One region of the Clostridium paraputrificum AGR2156 genome, then DNA from elsewhere that is predicted to be linked to it. Evidence: riboswitches for the same ligand, from Rfam matches in the RefSeq annotation. Region 1 holds a riboswitch; each other region holds the start of a gene.
The links. Region 1 has a riboswitch for S-adenosylmethionine ahead of metF (methylenetetrahydrofolate reductase [NAD(P)H]). Riboswitches for the same ligand answer to the same signal wherever they lie in the genome.
Positions count from the first base shown of each region.

Region 2: it holds a riboswitch for S-adenosylmethionine, as region 1 does, so the genes downstream of both, metK (methionine adenosyltransferase) here and metF (methylenetetrahydrofolate reductase [NAD(P)H]) in region 1, are expected to answer to the same signal.
Region 3: it holds a riboswitch for S-adenosylmethionine, as region 1 does, so the genes downstream of both, G594_RS0103075 (O-acetylhomoserine aminocarboxypropyltransferase/cysteine synthase family protein) here and metF (methylenetetrahydrofolate reductase [NAD(P)H]) in region 1, are expected to answer to the same signal.

Region 1 is NZ_AUJC01000001.1:134,543-138,831, reverse strand. It holds gene G594_RS0100635 (ABC transporter permease) at 1-615, shown strand, start outside; gene G594_RS0100630 (ABC transporter substrate-binding protein) at 617-1,621, shown strand; gene G594_RS0100625 (ABC transporter ATP-binding protein) at 1,602-2,348, shown strand; SAM riboswitch class I at 2,401-2,508, shown strand; gene metF (methylenetetrahydrofolate reductase [NAD(P)H]) at 2,589-3,476, shown strand; gene G594_RS0100615 (S-ribosylhomocysteine lyase) at 3,490-3,945, shown strand; gene G594_RS0100610 (vitamin B12 dependent-methionine synthase activation domain-containing protein) at 3,935-4,289, shown strand, end outside.
Region 2 is NZ_AUJC01000001.1:447,452-451,740, forward strand. It holds gene recD2 (SF1B family DNA helicase RecD2) at 1-348, opposite strand, end outside; gene nagA (N-acetylglucosamine-6-phosphate deacetylase) at 452-1,588, shown strand; gene metK (methionine adenosyltransferase) at 1,629-2,804, opposite strand; SAM riboswitch class I at 2,881-2,982, opposite strand; tRNA gene G594_RS0102150 (tRNA-Tyr) at 3,276-3,360, opposite strand; tRNA gene G594_RS0102155 (tRNA-Thr) at 3,364-3,438, opposite strand; tRNA gene G594_RS0102160 (tRNA-Val) at 3,467-3,542, opposite strand; tRNA gene G594_RS0102165 (tRNA-Tyr) at 3,550-3,634, opposite strand; gene G594_RS0102170 (hypothetical protein) at 3,800-4,264, opposite strand.
Region 3 is NZ_AUJC01000001.1:644,591-648,879, forward strand. It holds gene G594_RS0103070 (LacI family DNA-binding transcriptional regulator) at 1-71, opposite strand, end outside; gene G594_RS0103075 (O-acetylhomoserine aminocarboxypropyltransferase/cysteine synthase family protein) at 308-1,570, opposite strand; SAM riboswitch class I at 1,671-1,778, opposite strand; gene G594_RS0103080 (5-formyltetrahydrofolate cyclo-ligase) at 1,809-2,378, opposite strand; gene G594_RS0103085 (hypothetical protein) at 2,457-3,572, opposite strand; gene G594_RS0103090 (homoserine dehydrogenase) at 3,665-4,289, opposite strand, start outside.

The DNA.
Region 1 (4,289 bases):
CTGCTTCCACATATTATAGCTACACTGTATGAAAGTTTAGTAGGTTTTATTATCGCTATAGTATTAGCACTTGTTTTAGCAATAATAATGGATTTAGTACCATTTATAAAGAAGGGATTATATCCACTGCTTGTAGTATCTCAAACTGTGCCAGTTATAGCTTTAGCACCTTTATTTATAATATGGTTTGGTTTTGGAGCATTACCTAAAATTATAGTAGTTGTAATAGTATGCGTCTTCCCAATTGTAATTAGTATTTCAGATGGCTTAGAAAATGTAGATAAGGATTTTATTAATCATTTTAAGCTTATGGGTGCATCTAAGTTTAAAATATTTACTCATTTAAAGCTACCTTATGGGATAATTAATTTCTTTTCTGGTGTTAGAATTGCGGCAACCTACAGTATAATGGGTGCAGTGATTGGAGAATGGTTAGGAGGAGATAAGGGACTAGGTGTATATATGACTAGAGCAAGGAGTGCTTATGCACTAGATAAGATGTTTGGGGCTATTGTAATAATAGTTATATTAAGTATGGCTATTTTCTTTATGATAGGCTTAGTAGAAAGATTAGTTACACCATGGAACAAAAAGATAAAGGATGGAGGAGAATAATATGAAAAAAAGAAGAATGGTATCAATAATATCAATGGCATTAGCTTCAATAATGATGTTGTCAGGATGTGGAGCATCAAAGAAAAGTGAGGGAGAAGAGGGGTTAGAAAAGGTTAAGGTTATTTTAGACTGGACTCCTAATACTAATCATACAGGTATATATGTAGCAAAAGAAAAGGGATATTTTAAAGAGTTAGGGCTAGATGTAGAAATAATACAACCCTCAGAAGGATCATCGCTTCAACTTGTTGCAGCTGGGAAAGGTGATTTTGCAATAACATATCAAGAGGATTTAACTTATGCAAGAACATCTGATTCACCAATGCCTGTTAAGGCAATTGCAACAATAATACAACATAATACATCAGGTTTTGCATCTCCTAAGGAGAAGAATATAGAAACAGTAAAAGACTTTGAAGGAAAGGTTTATGGAGGCTTTGGAGGCCCTAGTGAAAAGGCTATTCTTCAAGCTGTTATGGAAAAGGCAGGAGCAGATTTTTCGAAACTAACTACAGTTGATGTAGGAACTGAAGATTTCTTTATTGCAACTAAGAATAACTTAGATTTTGAATGGACTTTTGAAGGGTGGACTAATATATCTGCAAAGCTTAGAAACTTTGATATTAATTATATCCCATTAAGAGAATTGGATGAAAGATTAGATTACTATACTCCAATTATTGCTTCATCAGAAAGTACTTTAAATGAAAAGAGTGACATGGTTAAGAAGTTTATGGAGGCAACTTCAAAAGGTTATGAATTTGCAATTAATAACCCTGAAGAATCAGCTGAAATTTTAGTTAAGGAAGTACCTGAAATAGATAAGGATTTAGCTGTAGAAAGTCAAAAGTTCTTAGCTAAAGAATATAAATCAGATGCAAATAGATGGGGAGAAATGAAGGATAGTGTATGGGATAATTATACTCAATTTATGTTGGAGTACAAATTAATAAACAAAGATATGAAAGCAAGCGAGGCTTATACAAATGAGTTCTTACCAAAATAAAATGCTACTTAGAGGAATATCAAAATCTTTTGATAACATGGTAATTTTAAAGGATATTAATATAGAAGTTAATGAAGGCGAATTGGTATCTATAGTTGGTCCTTCAGGAAGTGGAAAGAGTACTATTTTTAATATTATAACTAATTTAATTAAGTTTGACTCAGGAGAAAAGAGAGTTAATGGGGATGTAAGTTATATGTACCAAAAGGACATGATGGTACCATGGAAAAAGGTTGTTGATAATATAGCAACTCCTCTTGTATTTAGGGGGATGGATAAGAAGAATGCAAGAAAAGAAGTTGAAAAGTATATAGATACCTTTGGATTAACTGGTTTCCAAAATAAATATCCCAATAAGCTTTCAGGGGGAATGAAACAAAGAGCAAATTTCCTTCAAACTTATCTAACTTCAAATGATATTATGCTTTTAGATGAACCTTTTGGTGCATTAGATTCTATAACAAGAAGTAATATGCAACAATGGCTTTTAGATATAAAAAAGAATATGAATTCTACAATACTTTTAATAACTCATGATGTAGATGAGGCGGTCTTACTTTCAGATAGGGTGTATGTTATTTCTGAAAAACCAGCAGTTATAAAAGGAGAGATTAAGGTTAACCTTCCAAAAGAAAGAGGAGAAGAAACTAAGTTAACTGAAGAGTTCTTATTAATAAAACGAGAAGTAACAGATATAATGAAAAAAATAGAAAGTTTATCTATGTAAACTTATTTACAAAATGTATTAATTAGGATATAATTGATAAAAATGAATATTTCTCTTATCAAGAGAGGTGGAGGGACTGGCCCGATGAAACCCAGCAACCGATATGAATCATAAGCATATGTGGTGCTAATTCCTGCAGCGTAAAGCTGAAAGATAAGGTTATTTTGTAGTGTGTTTATTTATGCCTAGAGGATTACCTTTAGGCATTTTTTTATTATTTAAATAATTGGGGGCATAAAAATGAATATAAAAGAGTTATTTGAGAACAAAAAGGTGGTATTCTCCTTTGAGATATTTCCACCCAAAACAACATCATCAATAGAAACAATTTATAAGACTTTAGATTCATTAAAGGGACTTAGTCCAGATTATATGAGTATTACTTTTGGGGCAGGTGGAAGTGTACAAGATAATAGAACAATTGAACTTTCATCATTAGTGAAAAATAAATATGGAATAGAGGCAGTAGCTCATCTTACTTGTATAAGTTCTACTAAAAATGAAATAGAGTATTATTTAGAAAAGCTTAAAGAAAATAATATAGAAAACATTCTTGGACTTAGAGGGGATGTACCAGCAGATGGAAAGATTATTGGGGAATTTAATCATGCTAATGAACTTATAGACTTTATAAACCAAAAGGGGAAGTTTAATATAGCAGCTGCATGTTATCCAGAAGGACATATAGAGCATAAAGGGTTATATAGAGAAATAGAAAGCATGAAGAGAAAAGAAGAAGCTGGAGCATCTTATTTTATTTCTCAGTTATTTTTTGATAATAATCTATTCTATAATTTTAAGGATGAAGTTCGTGCAGCCAATATAAAACTTCCTATTGAAGCTGGAATAATGCCTGTTACAAATAAGAAGCAAATAGAAAGAATGGTAGCCTTAAGTGGTGCATCATTTCCAGATAAATTCAAAAGAATAATAGAGAGGTATGAGCATAATCCAGAAGCATTAAGGGATGCTGGTATAGCTTATGCAGTAGAACAAATAGTAGATTTGGTATCAACAGGTGTAGAAGGAATACATTTATATGTAATGAATAATCCTTACGTTGCAGAAAAAATTTCAGGTAGCGTAGGAAGAATAATAGAATCAATTAATAAAGTGGAATTAGTTTAGGAGGAACTTAAGAATGAATAAAGTAGAAAGTTTTGAATTAGACCATAGAAAAGTACAAGCTCCTTATGTTAGAAAATGTTGTTTGTTAGATGGAAAAATGGGAGATAAGGTTACTAAGTTTGATCTTAGATTTTTACAACCTAATAAAGAAGCTTTTGGTACAGCTGCAATGCATGGATTAGAACATTTATTAGCACATACATTAAGAGAAAAGCTTGAAGGTATTATAGATTTATCTCCAATGGGATGTAGAACAGGTTTTTATTTAAGTATATGGGGAGATAGGGAACCAACAGAAATTAAGGAAGCATTAGAAGCTACACTTAAGGATATATTAAATGCTAAAGAAATGCCAGCTGCAAATGAAATACAATGTGGTAATTATAGAGACCTATCCCTATTTGGAGCAAAGGAATATGCAAAAGAAGCTTTAGAAAGAGGATTTTCTTTAAATATTTATGGAGAATAAAATAGGAAAACTAGAAATACCTAAGGATGAAGTCCTTAGATATTTAGGTTATAGGTCTCAGCTAATAGATGAAAAATTAGATGAATTAATAAATTTAACCATAGAAGAAAGTAAGACCTTAATAGCTCCAAGATTCATTACATCTAGGTGTAAAGTGAGTTTAGTAGAGAATGGAGTAAAGTTATTAGGGACAAGTGTTATTTTAACTGGAAATGATATAAAAGAGCATTTAAAAGATTCTAAAGAATGTGTATTAATGGGGGTTACAATAGGTGGAAATATTGAAAAGAGGATTAACCTATATGGCAAAACTAATTTAACTAAGTCTTTAATATTAGACTCTT
Region 2 (4,289 bases), 310 kb from region 1:
TTCAATATTATTATCTAATATATCCATGGCCTCTTCACCAAAATGGTCAATGATTTTTTTTGCTGTAACAGGACCAATTCCTCTAATTATTCCAGATGATAAATACTTCTCTAAACCATCTATTGTAGTTGGCATAATCTCTTCACATTTACTAATACTAAACTGTTTACCAAATTGTTTATGCATTATCCAAGTACCAGTTAACTTTACATGTTGACCTTCTCTTAAGTAAGGAATTGTTCCTACAGCTGTTATAGGCTTATTCTCTATATTAATTTTAGATACTACATATCCTGTATCACCACTTTTAAAAAGTATTACTTCAACAAAGCCTTCTAAGACTTCCATATTATCTCTCCATATCCAATAAACTTATTTTTATTCTTGACTATATATATTATAATTATATCATAGGATTATAAAGTTTCTAAAAATTGATGGAGGTGTTTTAATGCTAATAAAAAATTGTAATATTATTTATTTAGACAAAATTGAAAAAGGTTCTGTACTAATTGAAAACGGAAAGATTAAAGAAATTAACCCTTCTAACGTTAACGATACAGAAGTTATAGATGCTGAAGGTTTATACCTTTCACCAGGATTTATTGATGTTCATATTCACGGTGCTGGTGGTTGCGATACCATGGATGGTACTGTTGAATCTATAAATACAATTGCAAAAACAATAGTTGAACATGGTACAACATCTTTTACACCAACTACAATGACAGTTGCTGCTGAAGATATCAGAAAATCTATGAAAGTTATTAAAAAGCTTAAAGAAGAAGGAACTGAAGGTGCTAATGTATTAGGAGCTCACTTAGAAGGACCTTTCATAAGCCCAAAAGCAATTGGTGCTCAAAATCCAAACTTCTTACTTGCGCCATCAGTAGAAAACTATAACAAAATAGTTGGTGACTATGGTGATGCTGTTGTATCTATCACAATGGCTCCTGAAGTTGAAGGTGCAAAAGAATTAATAAAGTATCTTTCTGACAATGGTGTTACAGTATCTATGGGGCACACAAAAGCTACTTATGATGAAGCTATAGAGGGAATAAAATGTGGTGCATGCCACTCAACTCACCTTTACAACGCAATGACTCCTTTTACTCATAGAGAACCAGGTGTTGTAGGTGCTACATTCGATACTGATATAACTACAGAAACAATTTCTGATGGTATCCATATTTCTTACCCTGCTTTAAGAACAGCCTATAAGCAAAAGGGAACTGATAAAGTTTTATTAGTTAGTGATGCTATGGAAGCTTGTGGTATGCCAGATGGCCAATATTCTTTAGGTGGTCAAGATGTTATAGTTAAAAATGGTGCTGCAAGATTATTAGATGGAACTTTAGCTGGTTCTGTTCTTACTCTTGATAAAGCTGTTAAGAATATATATAGCAACTCAAATTATCCTTTAAATGAAGTTGTAAGAATGGCTACTTACAATGGTGCAAAACACTGTCATGTTGAAGATCATAAAGGTTTGATAAAAGAAGGTTATGATGCTGACCTTATATTATTTAATGAAGATATAGAAATTCAAAAAGTTTTCGTTAAGGGAAAAAAAGTTTATAATAAATAATAAAAAGACTTATTGCAAATTATTGCAATAAGTCTTTTTTCTATAATAATTTTTTAATTTCTTCAACCTTGTTTAATTGTTCCCATGGAAGATTTAAGTCTGTTCTTCCAAAATGTCCATAAGCAGCAGTTTGCTTATAGATTGGTCTTCTTAAATCTAACTCTTTAATTATTGCACCTGGTCTTAAGTCAAATACCTTTTCAACTATATTAATTATAGTTTCTTCATCAACTTTTCCAGTTCCAAATGTCTCAACTTCTATTGATACTGGCTTTGCAACACCTATAGCATAAGCTAATTGTATTTCAAGCTTATCTGCAAGGCCAGCGGCTACTAAGTTTTTAGCAACCCATCTTGCTGCATACGCTGCTGATCTATCAACCTTTGTTGGATCTTTTCCTGAGAATGCTCCACCACCGTGTCTTCCCATTCCTCCATAAGTATCAACTATTATCTTTCTTCCTGTTAATCCCGAATCTCCTTGAGGCCCCCCTACAACGAATCTTCCAGTAGGATTTATATAATATTTAGTGTTTTCATCTAATAATTCAGCTGGAACCACTTCTCTTATTACGTATTCCATTAAATCTTTTTCTATTTGTTCTAAAGTAACTTCTTCACCATGTTGAGTAGAAATAACTATTGCATCTATTCTCTTAGCTGTGTTATTTTCATATTCAACTGTTACTTGTGTTTTACCATCTGGTCTTAAATAATCTAGTGTTCCATTCTTTCTAACTTCAGTAAGTCTTCTAGAAAGTCTGTGAGCCATAGCTATTGGTAGTGGCATAAATTCTGGAGTTTCATTTGTTGCAAAACCAAACATCATACCTTGGTCTCCAGCACCTACTGCTTCAACATCATCCTTATCACCCTTTTTAGATTCTAAAGCTTCATCTACTCCCATTGCTATATCAGCTGATTGTTCATCTATAGTAGTCATAACTGCACATGTATCACAGTCAAATCCATACTTAGCTCTATCATAACCTATTTCTCTTATTGTTTCTCTAACAACTTTAGGAATGTCAACATAACAATTTGTTGTTATTTCCCCCATTACCATTACTAATCCTGTTGTTGTACATGTTTCACATGCTACTCTTGCATTTGGATCCTTTGATAAAATCGCATCTAACACTGCATCAGATATTTGATCACATATTTTATCTGGATGTCCTTCTGTTACTGACTCTGATGTAAATAATCTTTTCATAATTTGTCTTCTCCTTCCAAATGTTTTTAGGCAATAAAAAAACCCTTCGATAAGAAGAGACTTTACTATATAATCTCTCTCATCTCGTAGATAAAAAATCTACAGGAATTGGCACCTTGTAATATAACAGGTTGCCGGGTTTCATCGGGCCCTTTCCCTCCACCTCTCTTGATAAGAGTTTTTTATTTAATTTTTGCAAACTTATTGTAACATATTATTTTTTTAAACTCAATAGTATTTATTATATAATTTCAACTTTTATCCACAGAAGCTTTTTTTCTATCCACAGATTTTATTAACTTAATACACATTATCAACTTTTAAGGAATAAAAAATGTGGAGTAGATATTTATTTTACTTGTTCCGTCACAAAACTCCAAGTCACACGGAAATAAATATCCACCCCTCTCATACTATTAGAATTTTATACTTTTATAGACATTAAAAAAAGCAAGTAAACTTGCTTTTAAATGGTGGAGGAGGACGGATTCGAACCATCGAAGCGAATCGCAACAGATTTACAGTCTGCCCCCTTTGGCCACTCGGGAACTCCTCCATTTGGAGCTGGCAATAGGAATCGAACCTACAACCTGCTGATTACAAGTCAGCTGCTCTACCGTTGAGCCATGCCAGCATATTATATTTATTTTTTAAGTTTTAAATGGTGGGCACAACAGGGATCGAACCTGTGACCCCCTGCTTGTAAGGCAGGTGCTCTCCCAGCTGAGCTATGCGCCCATTTAAATGGTGGAGGAGGACGGATTCGAACCATCGAAGCGAATCGCAACAGATTTACAGTCTGCCCCCTTTGGCCACTCGGGAACTCCTCCAATTTTTAGTTTTCTTCAAATGCTGTAAGCACCGAATCAACAATAGTTAGTATATATTCTATGCTCTTATATTTCAACTCTCAAATGAATGCATATATCAAGATTATCCTTAATTTACTCTACATCTATCGGTTTTACTCTCATTTAATATTACATCCGTTTTTTCTACACATTTTCTTTGATATTATTAAAATTTACATATGGAGATAATATACTCTTTATTTTCTCATAATCCTCGCTACTTAATCTAGTCTTTAAAACTGATATAGCATTTGTAATTCCACTTTCCTTATCTTCACTATTTATAGCATCTTCTATCATACCTATATCACTTGTTGACATTGTTGTAATAACCTTTTTTAGTTCTTCATAATCTTTCCTAGGCATTTCATTATATATATCCTCTACACTTACCTTTAATATAGGATTTACATCAACAGATACTTCTTTACTTTCCTCTTTTTTCTTGCTCTCCACTTCTTTTTCATCATTTTCACTTTTAACATCTTCATTTGTAACTCCACCTAAGTTCACAATATCTGCTACTGACTTTGGTTCCCATATAAAAATAGTATATATAGTAATAAAACTTGCCAAAAAAATTACTAATCCAACAAAAACTTTTTTCATTTTTTTCACTCCCTTCATATTTGAT
Region 3 (4,289 bases), 510 kb from region 1:
AAGTATTTAGAAACTGTACTTTTTGCCACACCTGCTAATTCAGCAATATCCTTAATAGTTAAATTACTCATATTTTCTCCTACTTAAATTTCACTCTTATTTTATAGTAATTTATTTTGAATATTATATTCTTCTAACTTTAATATATATCAATTATAGGATAAAAATATGTTTATGTAAAAACACATTTTTCTTATTTAATAAAGTATTTTAAATAATTTAATTTAACTACATATATCATCACATAAAAAAGGAAGGGAAAATTACCATTAACTTTCCCTTCCACATTTCTTTTATCTTTATTATATTATTTTAACAACGCTTGTTTTAAGTCATCAATAATATCTTCCACATTTTCTAAACCAACAGATAATCTAACTAATCCTGGTGTAATTCCTGCTGCTACTAATTGTTCATCTGTTAATTGTCTGTGAGTTGAACTTGCTGGATGAAGTACGCAAGTTCTTATATCTGCAACATGTACTACATTTGAAGCTAAGTTTAATGAATCCATAAACTTAACCGCTTCTTCTCTTCCCCCCTTTATTGAGAAGGATATTACTCCACTACATCCTTTAGGAAGATACTTACTTGCTAAATGATAATACTTATTTTCTTTTAAAGTTGGATAATTTACAAATTCAACTTTATCTGATGAACTTAAGAACTCCGCTATCTTTTCAGCATTTTTGCAATGTCTTTCTATTCTAACCGGTAATGTTTCTAAACCTAAATTTAATAAAAAAGCATTTTGTGCAGATGGATAGCAGCCTAAATCTCTCATAAGTTGAACTCTTGCTTTTGTTATATAAGCTGCTTTTCCAAAAATTTCAGTATATACAACACCATGATAAGATTCATCTGGTTCAGTAAACTCTGGGAACTTACCGTTTGTCCAATCAAAATTGCCGCTATCTACAATAACTCCACCAACTTGAACTGCATGTCCATCCATGTATTTTGTTGTTGAATGAATAACTATATCTGCACCATATTCTATTGGTCTACACAAAATAGGTGTTGCAAATGTATTATCTATAATTAATGGTACGTTATTTTTATGAGCAATATTTGCAAACTTTTCTATATCTAATATTGAAATAGCTGGATTTGCAATAGTCTCTCCAAATACAACTTTAGTATTATCTCTAAATGATTTTTGGATTTCCTCTTCTGATGCATCTGGATCGACAAAAGTACATTCTATACCAAATTTCTTAAGAGTAACTGCCAAAAGATTTATTGTTCCCCCATATATAGTAGCTGCGCTTACAATATGGTCACCTGCACTAAGTATATTTAATATACTTATCATAGATGCAGCTTGACCAGATGTAGTACATAGGGCACCTATTCCCCCTTCTAATGATGCTATCTTTTCCTCAACTGCCCCAACAGTAGGATTAGATATTCTTGAATACATATGTCCCTCTGCAGTCAAATCAAATAATTGTCCTACTTGATCTGTAGAGTCATAGGTGTATGTTGTGCTTTGATATATGGGCAAAGCCCTTGGCTCTCCATTTTTAGGCTTATAGCCTTCATGTAAACACTTAGTTTCAATTTTCATAATAGCCCCTCCTAATAATTTTATATAAAAATAAAGCTATCTATCAAAGAGATAAATAGCAATAACGACATAATTTATATTAACTTCGTCATAACTTAACCTCTCATTTCTCAGGAAACTCCTGCAGGATTTAGCACAGTTCTAATAAATGAATATTAGTTGTTGCTAGGCTTCATAGGGCCAGTCCCTCCACCATTCTTAATAAAAGATTATACGATTAATCTAATTATACACTATCTTATTTACTTTTCAAGCATTTTATGGTTTCTTTTTCTGTAATTACCATATGGACTTTTATATCATGCTTTTCTGAAGGTACTTCTTCTAATATTTGAATATCATAAGCTAATGCTATAGTTGGAATATCACTGTTAATTTCACTTAAAAACTTGTCATAATATCCCCCTCCATAGCCAACTCTATTTCCACTTCTATCAAAAGCTACTCCTGGCATTATTATTAAATCGATATCCTCTTTATTAAATATTTCAGAACCATCTGTGGGCTCTAATATTCCAAACTTATTTTTCTTTAATCCATCTAAAGTATTTATCTCTATCCCATACATTACTTTATTTTTCATATCTGTATATGGAACAATTATTTTCTTTCCTTCTTGAAGAAAGTCTTCTACATATTTAATAGTATTTATCTCACTTCCAAAACCTAAATATATGAAAATATTTTTACTATTCTTATAAATTTTATTGTCTTTTAACTTCTTCTCAATTACTTCATCTAGTTCAATTTTATTCTTTAACAAATCTCTTTTTGAAATTACTTTTCTTCTTATCTCTTTTTTATCCATATTAACCACCAAAATAGAGAAACCCAAGCGTCATTTGCTTGAGTTTCATAATTATTCTTATTTCTTATTATAACCTAACTAATTACTTCCTACAATAACTTCTAGGTTCTTAATCTTTACATCACATTCTTCAACTACTACATAGTGTTCTAAGAACTTGTCAAAGATAACGTCTGTATCTTTTAAGTAGAATTCATTTAAACCAACTTCAAACTCTACTTCTGAACCTTCTACAGGACAGAAGTAAACAACTTCATCATCATAATGGTCTAACATATAATTAAGAATTAATTCATTTAGTTTTTCACATACAACCAAATATGCTACTTCCATACCCTTTTTCTTATGTATTAAAGAGAATATACAAGCAGTAGTTCCTAATATACCTTCTTCTTTAATTCTTACATTATATTTATTTTCATAGAAGCTCTTAATAGCTTTTACTCTAACTTCAAACTTATTTTCTATTGCATAGTTTAATTTACTTTCTACAGCATCATTATACTCATCTATTATTCTCACTAAATCTTCATAACATATATCTGATCCCTTTACCTTAGTTAAATCTGTAACTTGAACAACCTTCTCAATCACATTCTCAACCACGTTCTCAACAACCTTTTCTTCTATTTTATTCTTTTCCTCTTTTACTTCTTCATTATCACTATTGTAATAGTAATTAAAATAATCTTCATTAGCTGTATTTTCTTCTAAAGAAGCAATATCTCCTTGAACAGGTTGTACAACTTCTACCTCTGGGATTTCTTCTGTAGCTTCTTTTGCTTCTACCCATTGACTGTCTACTATAGGATCTTCAACTATATCTTCTAAGTTATTTTCATTAGAATTAACTAATATCACTTCATCATCTAGTTTAATATTAGATGAGCAAAAGCCACTATTATCTTCTTCTGCGATTAAGTCTAGGTCATCATCATATCCTAATAAATCGTCATCTCCATCTGCTTCTCCCATAAGATCTTTTAATATATCTTTTTGAAGCTCTTCTTCATAAAGCTCTGTTTCACTTTTTAAAGTTACTATATTTCCTTCCACCTTAAACTTTGGTGATTGTTGTAATGCCTCTAATATATCTTCCTTTTTTAATTCAGGAAACCAAGCATATACAGCACTTAAAGTTAATTGTCTTAACCCCATAAGCATAAATTCAAGTTTACTTAACATTCTCTCCATAAATACCACCTCAACGCCTTAATTTAACATAAACACCCTATGCTTAATATTTTATACTATTGTGGAAATATTTACAATGAATTTTTCTTTTTTTACTTTAAATTTGTTATATCTCTAACAATTGATGCTGCTGCATTTTCTACACCTGAAGCTCCCCCTATAATTGTTATATTTCCAAGAACATCAGTATTAAATAAAATCCCCTTGTTTTTCCTATCTACACTATATAAACTATGTTCAACATTTAATATTTCTGGTGAAACTTTTATTTTTATTTCATTATTTTCTCTATATGTTTTTCCCAGAAGTTTAATCTTTCCTCCACTATCTTTTACCCTATTAATAACTTCTTTGGATATATTGCTTATACCAACTATATCTACATCCTTTAATGTTATTTGTGAATCAAAAAAATAGTTGGTAAGAATAATCATTTTTATAGCAGTATCATACCCTTCCACATCCATATAAGGATTAGTTTCAGCTATACCTATGCTTTGTGCTTTATGTAAAGCTTCCTCATAGCTAACTGCCTTTTCTGACATCTCACTTAGAATAAAGTTACTTGTTCCATTTAATATTCCTTCAATGCATAATATATCTGCTCCTGCACAGCCAACTGCACCACCTTCTATAGTAGGAAGTGCAGCTCCCACTGTGCATCCTATTCCTAACTTAGCATTATTTTCTTCAGCTAACCTTTTCAAACCTTTATAA